3 regions of the Rothia sp. L_38 genome follow, and region 1 is predicted to be linked to each of the others. Evidence: predicted binding sites of a transcription regulator. Region 1 holds the regulator's gene; each other region holds the start of a gene.
The links. The regulator HrcA, encoded in region 1, represses chaperone genes, less so after heat shock. The targets are predictions, from matches to a motif close to TTNGCACTCGNNNNNNNCGAGTGCNAA.
Positions count from the first base shown of each region.

Region 2: a site for HrcA is predicted at 2,063-2,089, ahead of groL (chaperonin GroEL). Genes of this name have one in related genera too.
Region 3: a site for HrcA is predicted at 1,993-2,019, ahead of groES (co-chaperone GroES). Genes of this name have one in related genera too.

Region 1 covers NZ_JBOEQD010000012.1:17,191-21,363, reverse strand. Annotated here, with positions in the region: gene hemW (radical SAM family heme chaperone HemW) at 1-332, shown strand, start outside; gene ACRCJM_RS09585 (DUF4870 domain-containing protein) at 421-837, opposite strand; gene ACRCJM_RS09580 (DUF3097 family protein) at 996-1,853, opposite strand; gene hrcA (heat-inducible transcriptional repressor HrcA) at 2,030-3,022, shown strand; gene dnaJ (molecular chaperone DnaJ) at 3,069-4,173, shown strand, end outside.
Region 2 covers NZ_JBOEQD010000005.1:89,365-93,537, forward strand. Annotated here, with positions in the region: gene ACRCJM_RS05160 (threonine/serine ThrE exporter family protein) at 1-71, shown strand, start outside; gene ACRCJM_RS05165 (uracil-DNA glycosylase) at 100-780, opposite strand; gene ACRCJM_RS05170 (DUF3263 domain-containing protein) at 843-1,085, shown strand; gene ACRCJM_RS05175 (LytR C-terminal domain-containing protein) at 1,185-1,931, shown strand; gene groL (chaperonin GroEL) at 2,259-3,884, shown strand; gene ACRCJM_RS05185 (hypothetical protein) at 4,115-4,173, shown strand, end outside.
Region 3 covers NZ_JBOEQD010000001.1:117,006-121,178, reverse strand. Annotated here, with positions in the region: gene groL (chaperonin GroEL) at 1-1,544, opposite strand, end outside; gene groES (co-chaperone GroES) at 1,600-1,887, opposite strand; gene ACRCJM_RS00545 (hypothetical protein) at 2,154-2,495, shown strand; gene ACRCJM_RS00540 (MFS transporter) at 2,471-3,388, shown strand; gene ACRCJM_RS00535 (class I SAM-dependent methyltransferase) at 3,530-4,173, shown strand, end outside.

The DNA.
Region 1 (4,173 bases):
GCACCCGCTGGTGGAATCTCAAACACCCGGTACCCTATGCCAACCGAGTCCGGGCTGGCCAGAGCCCGGCTGCTGCCCGCGAGGTTTTGGGGGAGCAGACCCGCAGGTTTGAGGACATCATGCTACAGGTCAGGGTTATTGACGGCTTAGACATTTCCCGCCTGTTGGAGGGTGGCGATGCTGCCCGAATTGAGGCGTCCCTGAACTGGCTTGAGGGGCAGGGTTTGATTGACCCCGAGGCAAGAGCGGGCGGACGCGTGCAGCTCACCCTCCAGGGGCGCCTACTGGGCGATGCGGTGACCAGGGAGCTCCTCCCCGATATTGACAGCTAACTGCTTTTCCCCACCAGGGGAAACGAAAGGGGGCGGTCTGACTCAGCTGAGTCAGACCGCCCCCTTCATGTTTTAGCAACCCGGGTGCCTACTTACCGCGGCGAGTGAGCTTGCTAAAAAGACGGGTATTGCCCTTGTACTGGTAGGGGTTGCCGCGGGTTACCTTTACACCGGCGATCAGAGCTGAGATAGCCAGGTAGGTCCAGGCCAGGGCAGCAATCAGGCCAAAGAGCCAGCCGATAGCCGGAATGTTGCTGAGCATAATAGAGACGGCCAGAACCAGGGTGGGCAGCAGGGTGAAGTCGAGAGCTTCACGGGATTCCTGCTCGGTGAAGGGGCCGCGGCCTCGGTAGAGGTAGTAGATGACGGCCGCGGGAATACAACCTAGCACGCCCCCAAAGTGTGCAGCGGTTGCGATATTTCGGTCTGCGCTAACAGACAGGTGTGCAGCGGTTGCAGATGACCCCTTGTAGGCGGTCGAGGAAGGTGCAGTTGCGGTCTTCAAGAATTCTTCTCTTTGAGGTTGAAAGGGCGAATGAGTGATGTGCGGGCTGTGATCCCATCAAACACAATTTTAGTCAAAGCTAGGGGAGGGCGGTATATGTGAAGCCTACGAATTTATGGGGGAGCAGGACGATATTTGTCACACCGGCTGTAACCGCTCTAGCCTGCTGGCCCGTCAAGGGTGACGAAGTCAATGAGGTGTTCTACCGGCCCCAAGAGACTTGGTTCAAGGTCGGTGTAGGAGTTGACCCTCTTGAGAATGGAATCCCAGCCGGCGCGGACGTCCTCGGGGGTCTCTGCCGCCCGGCCGAAACGCCGCAGTATGCCGGTCTTCCAGTCTTCCCCGCGGGGGACCTCGGGCCAGGCCTGCACGCCCAGCACCTGGGGCTTGACGGCCTGCCAAATATCCACAAAGGGGTGGCCCACAATCAGCACGTTATCGCGGGCACCTGCCACGGCCATGGCCTCTTGAGCGATTCGCTCTTCCTTACTTCCTGCCACCAGGTGGTCTACCAGAATTCCGAGTTTGCGGTGGGAGGCCGGGCCAAAACCTGCAACGGCTGCGGCGAGATCGTCGACCCCGTGCAGGGGTTCCACCACGATACCCTCAACCCGTAGGTCGTGGCCCCAGACCTTCTCAATAAGCTCAGCATCGTGCACGCCCTCCACCCAGATACGGCTGGCCCTGGCCGTCCGTGCCGGAGCGTTCTCCACCGCAACCGACCCCGACCGAGAAACCTGCCGTGTAGCGGTCTTAGGCTTCTGCTGAGGCTTGGTCAGATCAATGCTGCGGCCCTCAAGCAAAAACCCCGGGCCCAGGGGGAAGAACTTGATACGGCCCCGCCGGTCTTCGAGGCCCACCTGGGGGCCGGACGCCGTAGCCCGCAGGGTCACTGCCGCCCCCACAAAGCCGGTGGCGGCGTCCTCTAGCACCATGCCGGGGACAAGAGGTACCTTGGGCAGGGCAGAATGGTGGGAGGTAAGGTCAGCCTGACCCCAGGTATCGCGGTAGTCCATCGGTGTGTCTCTCACTCTCTCATCCAGCGCATTAGCCATCAGCGTACCGAGTTCTGATTCTAGTTCAGTGGTATTAGAGTTAACGGGTAACTTAGCACTCAAGGTCATCAAGTGCTAATCTAGCCCCGCAGACCTCTTCGCCCACCAGGCGAAGACCTATGAGCCCAGGAGGTGCCGTGAACCACCCGAGACGCTTGCAAGTTCTGCAAGCCATCGTCGAAGAATACGTGCACACCCGTGAGCCCGTAGGGTCTAAAACCCTGCTCGAGCGGCACCAGCTGGGGGTCTCAAGCGCCACCGTGCGCAACGACATGGCAGCCCTCGAAGAGCAGGGCCTGATCCAGGCTCCTCATGCCAGTGCCGGGCGAGTGCCCACCGACCGGGGCTACCGACTTTTCGTTGACCAGATATCGTCCCTACAGCCCCTCTCTGACGCTGAAAAACGGGCAATTCACACCCTGCTCGATAGCGCCGAAAGCGTTGATGAGATGATGAAGACCAGCGTGCGTCTGCTCTCATCGCTCACCCACCAGGTAGCTATGGTGCAGTACCCCACCGGCCCGGCTACCAGCGTGCGCCATATCGAGCTGGTCTCCCTCTCCAGCACCACGGTGCTGCTGATTCTTATTACCGACTCCGGCCAGGTCAACCAGCGCACCCTCACCCTTGCCCACAGCCCCGAAGAGCTTGCAGTAGCCCGCCAACAGCTCCTTGACCTCTACGCCAACCGTACGCTCGACAGCATAGCCGCAGCACCGGCGTCCGCCCCCGGCAATAACCTGCTCGGCACCCTCACCGAGGCCCTGCACCTGCTCGCCGCCCAGGGTGCCTCTTCTCAGGTGCTGATTGCGGGTACCTCCTACCTTGCCGCCTCGACCGTAGATTTTAGAGGCAGCATCGCCCCGGTGCTCGATGCCCTAGAAGAGCAGGTTGTGCTACTCAAATTACTCACCGACCTAGACCACGATGAACGCGGATTTGCCGTGAGTATCGGCTCTGAGAACCGCAGCGAATCCCTAGCCGAAACCTCGGTCGTCGCCAGTAGCTACGGGCCCGGGGGAGCTGCCCACGTGGGAGTCGTTGGCCCCACCCGCATGGACTACACCAGCACCGTCTCCAAGGTCAACGCCGTAGCCCGCTACCTATCCAAGATTTTGGGCCAGGCCTAGCCCTGCGCCTACCCCCTTTAAACCAGCCCATCGAAAGAGAGAACCAGTGAGCAGTCACTACGAAACCCTCGGCGTCTCACGCGATGCCAGCCCCGAAGAAATCAAGAAGGCCTACCGTAAGAAGGCCCGCCAGTTGCACCCCGACATCAACCCTTCGGAAGAAGCTGCCGAGGAGTTCAAGCGCGTCTCCCTCGCCCACGATGTGCTCTCTGACCCCGAAAAGCGCCGCATCTACGACCAGACCGGCAACGAAAACGGCACCGCCGGTGGCTTCGGTGCAGGAGCAGGCGGCTTCGGCGGGGGCTTTGGCGGCTTCCAAGATATCTTCGATACCTTCTTCAACTCTGCCCCGCGCGGCCCCCAGAGCCGCGTCCGCCAGGGCCAGGACGCCCTCATCAACGTCAAGATCGACCTCAAAGATGCCGTCTTCGGCACCAACAAGCCCATCACCGTTGATACCGCCGTTACCTGTGACCTCTGCAAGGGCGAAGGAACCGCCGAGGGCACCCACCCCGAAACCTGCGACACCTGCCACGGCCAGGGCTACATGCAGCGCCAGGTCCAGTCAATTCTGGGCACCGTCGTGCAGCCCGTTGAGTGCCCCACCTGCCGCGGGTTCGGCACCGTCATCAAGCACCCCTGCGCTGAATGCTACGGCGAAGGCCGCGTGCGGGAACGCAAGCCCCTCACCATCAAAATTCCCGCCGGCGTCACCAATGGCGCCCGCATCCGCCTGGCAGGCCAGGGTGAAGCCGGTACCGCAGGCGGCCCCAACGGCGACCTCTACGTTGAGCTGCGCGTCAACCCCGACCCCACCTTCAGCCGGGACGGCGATGACCTGGTAGCTACCGTCGGTGTGTCCATGACCGCAGCGGCCCTGGGCACCACCATCACCCTCGACACCTTCGACGGCCCCCAGCAGGTACAGATTCCCACCGGAACCCAGTCAGGTGACGTGGTCACCCTCAAGGACCTGGGCGTCACCCACCTGCGCGGCGGCGGCCGCGGCGACATCCGTGTACAGATTGAGGTGCGCACCCCCACCGACCTCACCGAGGAACAGAAGAACCTGCTCAAGCAGTTCTCCGAGCTTCGCGGCGAGGACCTGCAGGTCAGCGAAACCGTCACCCATAAGCAGGGCGGCTTCTTCT
Region 2 (4,173 bases), on a different contig from region 1:
TGTGCGGCACTTACCTGTGGGATGACATGACAGGGCGTTTACGGTCGAGGAGCTCGCGGAACTTAGTGTGACATGTCTATATGCCCCTATAGCTATGTTTTACTGGGGGAGTGCCCAGTCCACGGGCTGCGCCCCCTGCTGCACCAGGAGCTCATTAACCCGACTAAAGGGCCGCGAGCCGAAGAAGCCCCGCGAGGCCGACAGCGGTGACGGATGGGGTGACTCAACACAGGGGTAGCCGCCGAGCAGGGGCCTGCATTTGCGGGCGTCCGCACCCCAGAGCAACCCCACCAGGGGCATGCCCCGCTGCGCCAGCGCCTCGATGGCAGCGGTTGTGACCTGCTCCCAGCCCAGATTGCGGTGCGACCCCGCCTGACCTGCCCCCACCGAAAGCACCCGGTTCATGAGCATAACCCCCTGGGCGCTCCACGCCGTAAGATCCCCGTGAGCCGGAGGCACCAGCCCGGTGTCGGCCTGGAGCTCCTTATAAATATTCTGTAGCGACCGGGGAATCGGGTGCACCTCGGGACGCACCGAAAAGCTCAGACCCATCGCGTGACCGGGGGTAGGGTAGGGGTCCTGCCCAATCACCAGCACCTTCACCTCGTTCATGGGGTAGGTAAAGGCCCGAAAAATATCGGTTCCAGGGGGAAGGGTTGCCCGCCCGGCCTCGTGCTCTGCGCGCAGGAAGTTCCCCATAGCTCGAATCTGAGGCTCCACCGGGGCGAGGGCTTGAGCCCAGTCAGGGGACATAATCTCATGCAGGGGACGGGCAGGCACAGTACTCCTTGAAAGGGATGCGGTATTCTCCCTACTAAGACTAGACCACTGAAAGTTAAGAGATGAGCAGCGAGACCACCGAACCCGCAGAGGGCTTGAGCGAGCTTGAGGTAGCTATTCTCAATCTCGAGAAAAAACGCTTCAAATACCAGGGCAGCAAAGAACAGGCTATTACCCGTACTCTGGGGCTTACCCCGGTTGCCTACTATCAGCAGCTCAACGCTCTTATCGACAACCCCAAGGCAGTTGCCGCCGAACCCGTGCTCACCCGCCGCCTACGGCTCAAGCGCGATGCCCTAACCTAAGCCTCTTAGCCGGTAGGGAGCGTGAGCCCGCTTCACCGGCACCTAGCGTGTACCCTAGTAACTAAAAGCCCGCCACCGCGCACAATCATGAGGACGCCCGTGAACAGCTACCCCCGCGATGAGTTTGACGACATCGATGAGAACAACGCCCGCCGCGGCGCCTATCGCGGTGCTGTTAACGATACTGCGACGTCCCGCGCTGGTCTGCTCGCTATTATTGTTAGCGGCGTGCTGGCCCTCATCGTGGGTGGCACCATGTACGTGATCTCTCCGCGCACCGCCGCCCCCGAGGCGTCCGGCTCAACCAGTGCCACCGCTACCGCATCGGCAAGCCCGAGCGCTGAAGCTACTCCCACCACTAACCCTTCTAGCGTGACCGTTGAGGTGTATAACTCCAGTGCACCTGCTGGCGCTGCTGCCCAGGCTACCGCAGCCCTCGAAGAGGCCGGCTACACCGTTACCTCTACCGCTAACTGGGCAGGAGCCTACACAGCGGAGTCTTTGGTGTACTTCGCCACCGGGGCCTCCTCAGAAGCTAACGAAATAGCCGACACCCTGGGCCTGCCCACCATCGCCCAGGACTACCAGGCTGAGACCGGTCTCGTCTACGTGGTGCTCGGAGCCGACTTTGACCCCACCAGCCTGCCTGGGGCGCCGTCCTCACCTTCAGCTACTGCCCAAGAAACTGCCGATAGCGGCACCGGAGCGGCAGAGATAGGGCCTAACCCCGGTATACCCACCTCCGTTGATCGCTATAGCTATGACCCGGCCACCGCTACCTTCTACCTAGACCCCACCGGTAACTACATCTACGACTCAGCAACCGGCACCTACCAGCTAGGCTAGGGACGCTTACTCGCGGCCAGCGGACGTCCGCCTACCACCTGCCCGGCACCTCTTGTGCGCTGTGGGCGATTAAGGCTCAGCTGGGGGAGCAATAGGTTTGCGCCCCTAGAGCTCAAGTGCCAAGATTGGTATTAGCACTCAGAGGCTTCGACTGCTAAATCATGTGCTAGGTTTAGCCGCCGAACCGCTCTTGAGTAAAACACCTGAAGCGATGCTCTGGTGAGGCGCACCCTACCCGCCCCGACGGCGAGAGATGGGCTGCGCCGTCCGTCGCGGGCACCGAAGAATCGCGCTCACCCCGAATGTTCCAGAAGGAGCGAAAGCCATATGGCAAAGCTGATTGCTTTTGATGAAGAGGCACGCCGCGGTCTTGAAAAGGGTCTGAACACCCTAGCAGACGCAGTGAAGGTAACCCTCGGCCCCCGCGGTCGCAACGTTGTACTGGAGAAGGCCTGGGGCGCACCCACCATCACCAACGACGGTGTTTCCATCGCCAAGGAAATCGAACTCGAAGACCCCTACGAAAAGATCGGCGCAGAGCTGGTCAAGGAAGTCGCCAAGAAGACCGACGACATCGCCGGTGACGGCACCACCACCGCAACCGTCCTGGCTCAGGCTCTCGTCCGCGAAGGCCTGCGCAACGTCGCCGCTGGCGCCGACCCCCTCTCCCTCAAGCGCGGCATCGAAAAGGCTGTAGAAGCCGTCACCGCCGAACTGCTGGAGTCAGCTAAGGAAGTAGAAACCGAAGAAGAGATCGCTGCAACCGCATCTATCTCAGCCGGCGACCCCGAAATTGGTAAGCTGATTGCCCAGGCCATGGAAAAGGTCGGCAAGGAAGGCGTCATCACCGTCGAAGAGTCCAACACCTTCGGCCTGACCCTGGAACTGACCGAGGGTATGCGCTTCGACAAGGGCTTCCTCTCCGGCTACTTCGTCACCGACGCTGACCGCCAGGAAGCTGTTCTTGAAGACCCCTACATCCTGATCGTTAGCTCCAAGATTTCTAACGTCAAGGACCTCGTCCCCGTCCTCGAAAAGGTCATGCAGTCCGGTAAGCCCCTGCTGATCGTCGCTGAGGACGTCGAGGGCGAAGCTCTGGCTCTGCTGGTACTCAACAAGATGCGCGGTTCCATCAAGTCTGTAGCTGTTAAGGCTCCCGGCTTCGGCGACCGCCGTAAGGCCCAGCTGGCCGACATCGCTATTCTCACCGGCGGCCAGGTCATCACCGAAGAGGTCGGCCTCTCTCTCGACACCGCAACCATCGACCTGCTCGGCCAGGCCCGCAAGGTTGTTGTCACCAAGGACGAGACCACCATCATCGAGGGCGCCGGCGATGCCGACGCTATCGAGGGTCGCGTAGCCCAGATCCGCGGTGAAATCGCTAACTCTGATTCCGACTACGACCGCGAGAAGCTGCAGGAGCGCCTGGCCAAGCTGGCTGGCGGCGTTGCAGTTCTCAAGGCAGGTGCCGCTACCGAGGTTGAACTCAAGGAACGCAAGCACCGCATCGAGGACGCCGTCCGCAACGCTAAGGCAGCCGTTGAAGAGGGCATCGTCCCCGGCGGCGGCGTAGCCCTGATTCAGGCCGGCGTTAAAGCCTTCGAGAAGCTGGAACTTTCCGGCGACGAAGCAACCGGTGCCAACATCGTCCGCGTCGCTATCGATGCCCCCCTTAAGCAGATCGCCTTCAACGCAGGCCTGGAGCCCGGCGTTGTTGTCGACAAGGTCCGCAACCTGCCCGCAGGTACCGGCCTGAACGCTGCAACCGGCGAATACGAAGACCTCATGGCAGCAGGTATCAACGACCCCGTGAAGGTTACCCGCTCTGCCCTGCAGAACGCTGCCTCCATCGCCGGTCTCTTCCTGACCACCGAGGCCGTCGTTGCCGACAAGCCCGAACCTGCAGCAGCAGCTGCTGCCCCCGACATGGGTGGCATGGGCGGCATGATGTAATTACGTCCGCCTGAGAAAACCGGTTCATTTCCGGTTCCTCACGTGCTGTAAGCTCCGCCACTTCTTGCCCCTGGTAAGGAGTGGCGGAGTTTTTACACCCTTCTGAAAATATGACTAAAAATTTTAGATAATAGTATTGCACTTCACGCCAGTCTGTGGGTATGCTTTAAATCACTAAAGAGGTCTTCTCTTACTTTTATTCATCAGTATCAAAGGCGAAACTGAAAGGTGTGAGGCATATGGTTACCATTGTCGATCTTGTTCTCTACGCAATCATCGTGGGGCTCTT
Region 3 (4,173 bases), on a different contig from region 1:
TCGGTGGTCAGCACCAGGGCAGCGATGGAGGCCGCGTTTTCCAGGGCTGAACGGGTGACCTTGACGGGGTCGATGACGCCGCGGGCAATCAGGTCCTCGTACTCACCGGTGGCGGCGTTGAAGCCGTGACCGATGGGCATGTCGGCTACGCGGGAGGTGACCACATAGCCGTCCTCACCTGCGTTCTCGGCAATCCAGCGCAGGGGCTGAACCAGGGCGCGGCGGACGATCTCCACACCGACCTGGGCGTCGCGAGAGTCAAGCTCAACGCCGTCCAGGGCTGCCAGGGCATGGACGAGGGCGGTACCGCCACCGGCGACAATGCCCTCTTCCAGAGCGGCACGGGTGGAGGATACGGCGTCCTCAATGCGGTGCTTGCGTTCCTTGGCCTCAACCTCGGTTGCAGCACCCACCTTGATGACGCCCACGCCACCAGCCAGCTTAGCCAGGCGTTCCTTGAGCTTCTCACGGTCCCATTCGGAGTCCACACGCTCAATTTCGGCTCGGAGCTGGTCGACACGCTCGGCAACGGCCTCAGAGGTACCGCCGCCATCAACGATGGTGGTGTTGTTCTTGGTGACGGTCACGCGGCGGGCTGAACCGAGCTGATCCAGGGTAACGGCATCCAGGGAGATACCCAGTTCGCCGGTGATGACGGTGCCGCCGGTGAGGATAGCCAGGTCCTGGAAAATTGCCTTGCGGCGGTCGCCAAAACCGGGTGCCTTCAGCGCTACGACGTCAAGGTTGCCGCGGAGCTTATTAACCACCAGGGTGGAGAGAGCTTCGCCATCCACGTCTTCGGCGATGATGGTCAGGGGCTTCTTAGCCTGAACAATCTTCTCAAGCACGGGCATAATCTCAGCCACGGTTGAAATCTTGCCCTGGTAGAGCAGAATCGCGGTGTTCTCCAGAACAGCTTCGGCGCGCTCAGGGTCAGTCACAAAGGAGGGTGAGAGGTAGCCCTTATCGAACTGCATACCCTCGGTGACTTCGAGTTCAATCTCGGTGGTGGAGCCGTCCTCGATGGTGATAACGCCGTCCTGGCCCACCTTGCTGAAGGCTTCAGAGAGCAGTTCACCGATCTGGGGTGACTGGGCAGAAATAGCTGCTACGTGGGCAACTTCTTCGCCGGTTACCTCGCGGGCGTTAGCCAGCAGGCGCTCTGAGACCAGCTTGGTGGCGGTCTCGATGCCGCGCTTGACCTCACCGGGGGCAGCGCCCGAGGTGACATTACGCAGGCCCTCAGATACCAGAGCCTGGGCAAGGACGGTCGCGGTGGTGGTACCGTCGCCGGCAACATCGTTGGTCTTGGTGGCGACTTCCTTAGCGAGCTGGGCACCCAGGTTTTCGTAGGGGTTTTCCAGTTCAATCTCGCGGGCGATCGACACACCGTCGTTGGTGATGATGGGGGCGCCCCACTGCTTATCAAGCACCACGTTACGGCCGCGGGGGCCCAGGGTTACCTTGACAGCATTGGCGAGCTTATCGACACCTGCCTGCAGGTGCTTGCGCGCATCATCATTGAATTCAAGCTGCTTTGCCATGAATCCTTACTTCTTTCTCGTGTTTCGTGTTTTGTGCGGTAGAAACAGCGAAAACTTAGGAAACGACAGCCAGGACGTCGCGGGCTGACAGGATCAGGTACTCAGCGCCACCGTACTTAACTTCGGTGCCACCGTACTTGGAGAAGATGACAACGTCGCCTTCAGCTACGTCAACGGGGATGCGGTTGCCCTTGTCGTCGATGCGGCCGGGGCCAACAGCGATAACCTTAGCCTCCTGGGGCTTTTCCTTGGCGGTATCGGGGATGACCAGGCCGGATGCGGTGGTCTGCTCTGCTTCGACGATCTGAACAACAATGCGGTCTTCGAGGGGCTTGATAGCCATGGTGAGGTACTCCTTTGAGTGGGTTCTCAGCGTAAAACTTTCGGGGGTGACCATGACGCGCTAAGTAAGCAAGGCCGGTATCGTCGCGGTGCTACCGGCTGCCTTTTAGCACTGTCAGCGGTCAAGTGCTAACTAAAACTTTATTCCCCTCACCCCCGGTGGGCAAGATAAGGCGCAGGTTTCGCAGACAGCGCACCGTCCCGACTCGGACTGTTGTACCCTAAAATACAGGTCGACGTGACTTTCGCCCCGGAAGAAAGGCAACCATGCTCAAACTCATCTTCTGGCCGGTGCTCGTTCCCTCCTTCCTCTTTGCCGCTGGTTTCGGGGCCGTCGTTCCCATCCAGATTCTGGCAGCCATCAGGCTGGGGGCCTCCCCCGAACTGGCCTCCCTGCTGGTAGCCGCCTCAGGCGTCCTGGCCCTCTTCTGCACCGTCCCGGTAGGGGCTACTATCGACCGGGTGGGCGATAAACGCGCCATGACCCTGGCAACCCTCAGCGCAGCCGGTGCCCTCACCCTCTCTCTGCAATCTCCTTGGCTCTGCCCCTGGCTGGGGCACTGTGGCTCTACTTTTTCGCTCATATGGCCCGAGTCCCTGCCACTGTAGCCTGGGGTCTGGCCCGGCAATCGGTACTGGCTGAAACTGTCGACACCCAAGACCGCGGCAAAGCCATGACCTCCCTAGGCGGAGCCCAGCGGGCAGGTGCCCTTGCAGGGCCTCTTCTCTCAGCCCTCCTGCTGATCTGGCTCCCTCTATGGACGGTTTTCCTAGTCGCCCTCCTGCTCGTAGCCTCAGCCACCCTCTGCCTGCGCATCCGTAAGCTCAACCAGCGCTTCGACACCGCCACCAGTACGGCCCGCTCCAACCGCACCGATGAAGATTTAGCCCTGGCTGTCCGCTGGCCGGCAGTGTGGGTAGCGGGACTGGGTATCATCACCCTGGCGGTCGCCCGCGTCACCCAGCCCATCGTCCTGGCCCTGTGGGGCCTGCACCTGGGATGGAGCGACTCCCAAATCGCCCTGGCAGTTGCCCTGAGCTCTGCCCTCGAAATGCTTCTCATGGTTCCCGGCGGCTACCTCAAAGACCGGGTTGGACGCTCCGCTGTCCTCGCCCTCTGCCTCGGCCTTTTTGGGGCCGGCTTCCTTCTCGTCCCTCTAGCGCCCACCAGCGCAGGCTTCATCGCGGGGCTTACCCTCATGGCCATCGGCAACGGTTTCGGAGCTGGCATCAATATGACCATCGGGGCAGACCTCTCCCCCAACGTAGGGCGGGCTAAGTTCCTCTCCATCTGGTCGATGTTCTCCCAGGTCGCCATTGTCGCTGGGCCCCTGGCTATCTCAGGCATCATGCTGGTTTCTTCCCTCCCGGTAGCCTTTACCGCCATCGGTTCCAGCGCCCTCGGCGGTGCCCTCTGGGCTCTGGCCACTCAGCCCATCACCAAGCTACCCACGGGAAGAAGGGCAGATAAGGGGCAGGACGAAGCGCGTTCTGGAACTTAAATTGGTTGGGGACGGGGCGGGGTAGACCCGCTTGCGCCGACTGATCCTCTCGGGCTCGCCCTGGAGGCTCGCCCGATTCACGCCAGACCCAGCCAGTCGGCTTTCAGCGGGTCTTCCCCACCTCACCCTTAAACTAGATACATGACCTCTTTCCCCCGCGCCGGTGCCCAGCCTTTCTCCGCCGACCAGCTAGCAGTCCTAGACCAGCTAGTGCCCTATCAGCCGGCTGATTCCCTCCAAGCCGTCAGCAAGCTGCGGACCCGGGGCTTCAGCGCCGAGGATTCCTCTGCCCTGCTCACCCAGGCCCGCCTGCAGACCCTGGGGGCCACCAAGTTTGGCGTGACAGCTTCGCAGATGCTCTTCACCGAGGCAGGCTATGAGCAGGCAACCCGGGCAGCGGTTGCCGACCACCACGCCGCCCGGTTCCGGGCCGCCGGGCTCACCTCGGTTGCCGATTTGGGTTGCGGCCTGGGGGCAGATTCCCTGGCCTTTGCCCGCGCAGGATTGGCGGTGACATCCGTCGAACTCGACCCGGCCACAGCGGCCCTAACAGCCCACAACCTCTCCCCCTATCCGGTAGCCCAGGTACTGGTGGGCGATGTTGAGCAGGTTGACCTTAATACGCTGGCGACCGTGACCGGCGAGCGCGTCTCTGCCCTCTGGCTGGATCCGGCCCGCCGCGAGGTGGAGGGCGGTTCAACGACCTCCCGAATCTTTGATCCCGAGGCATTCTCCCCGCCTTTCTCCTACTTAGAGAAGCTGGCGGCAACGGGCATCCCCATGGG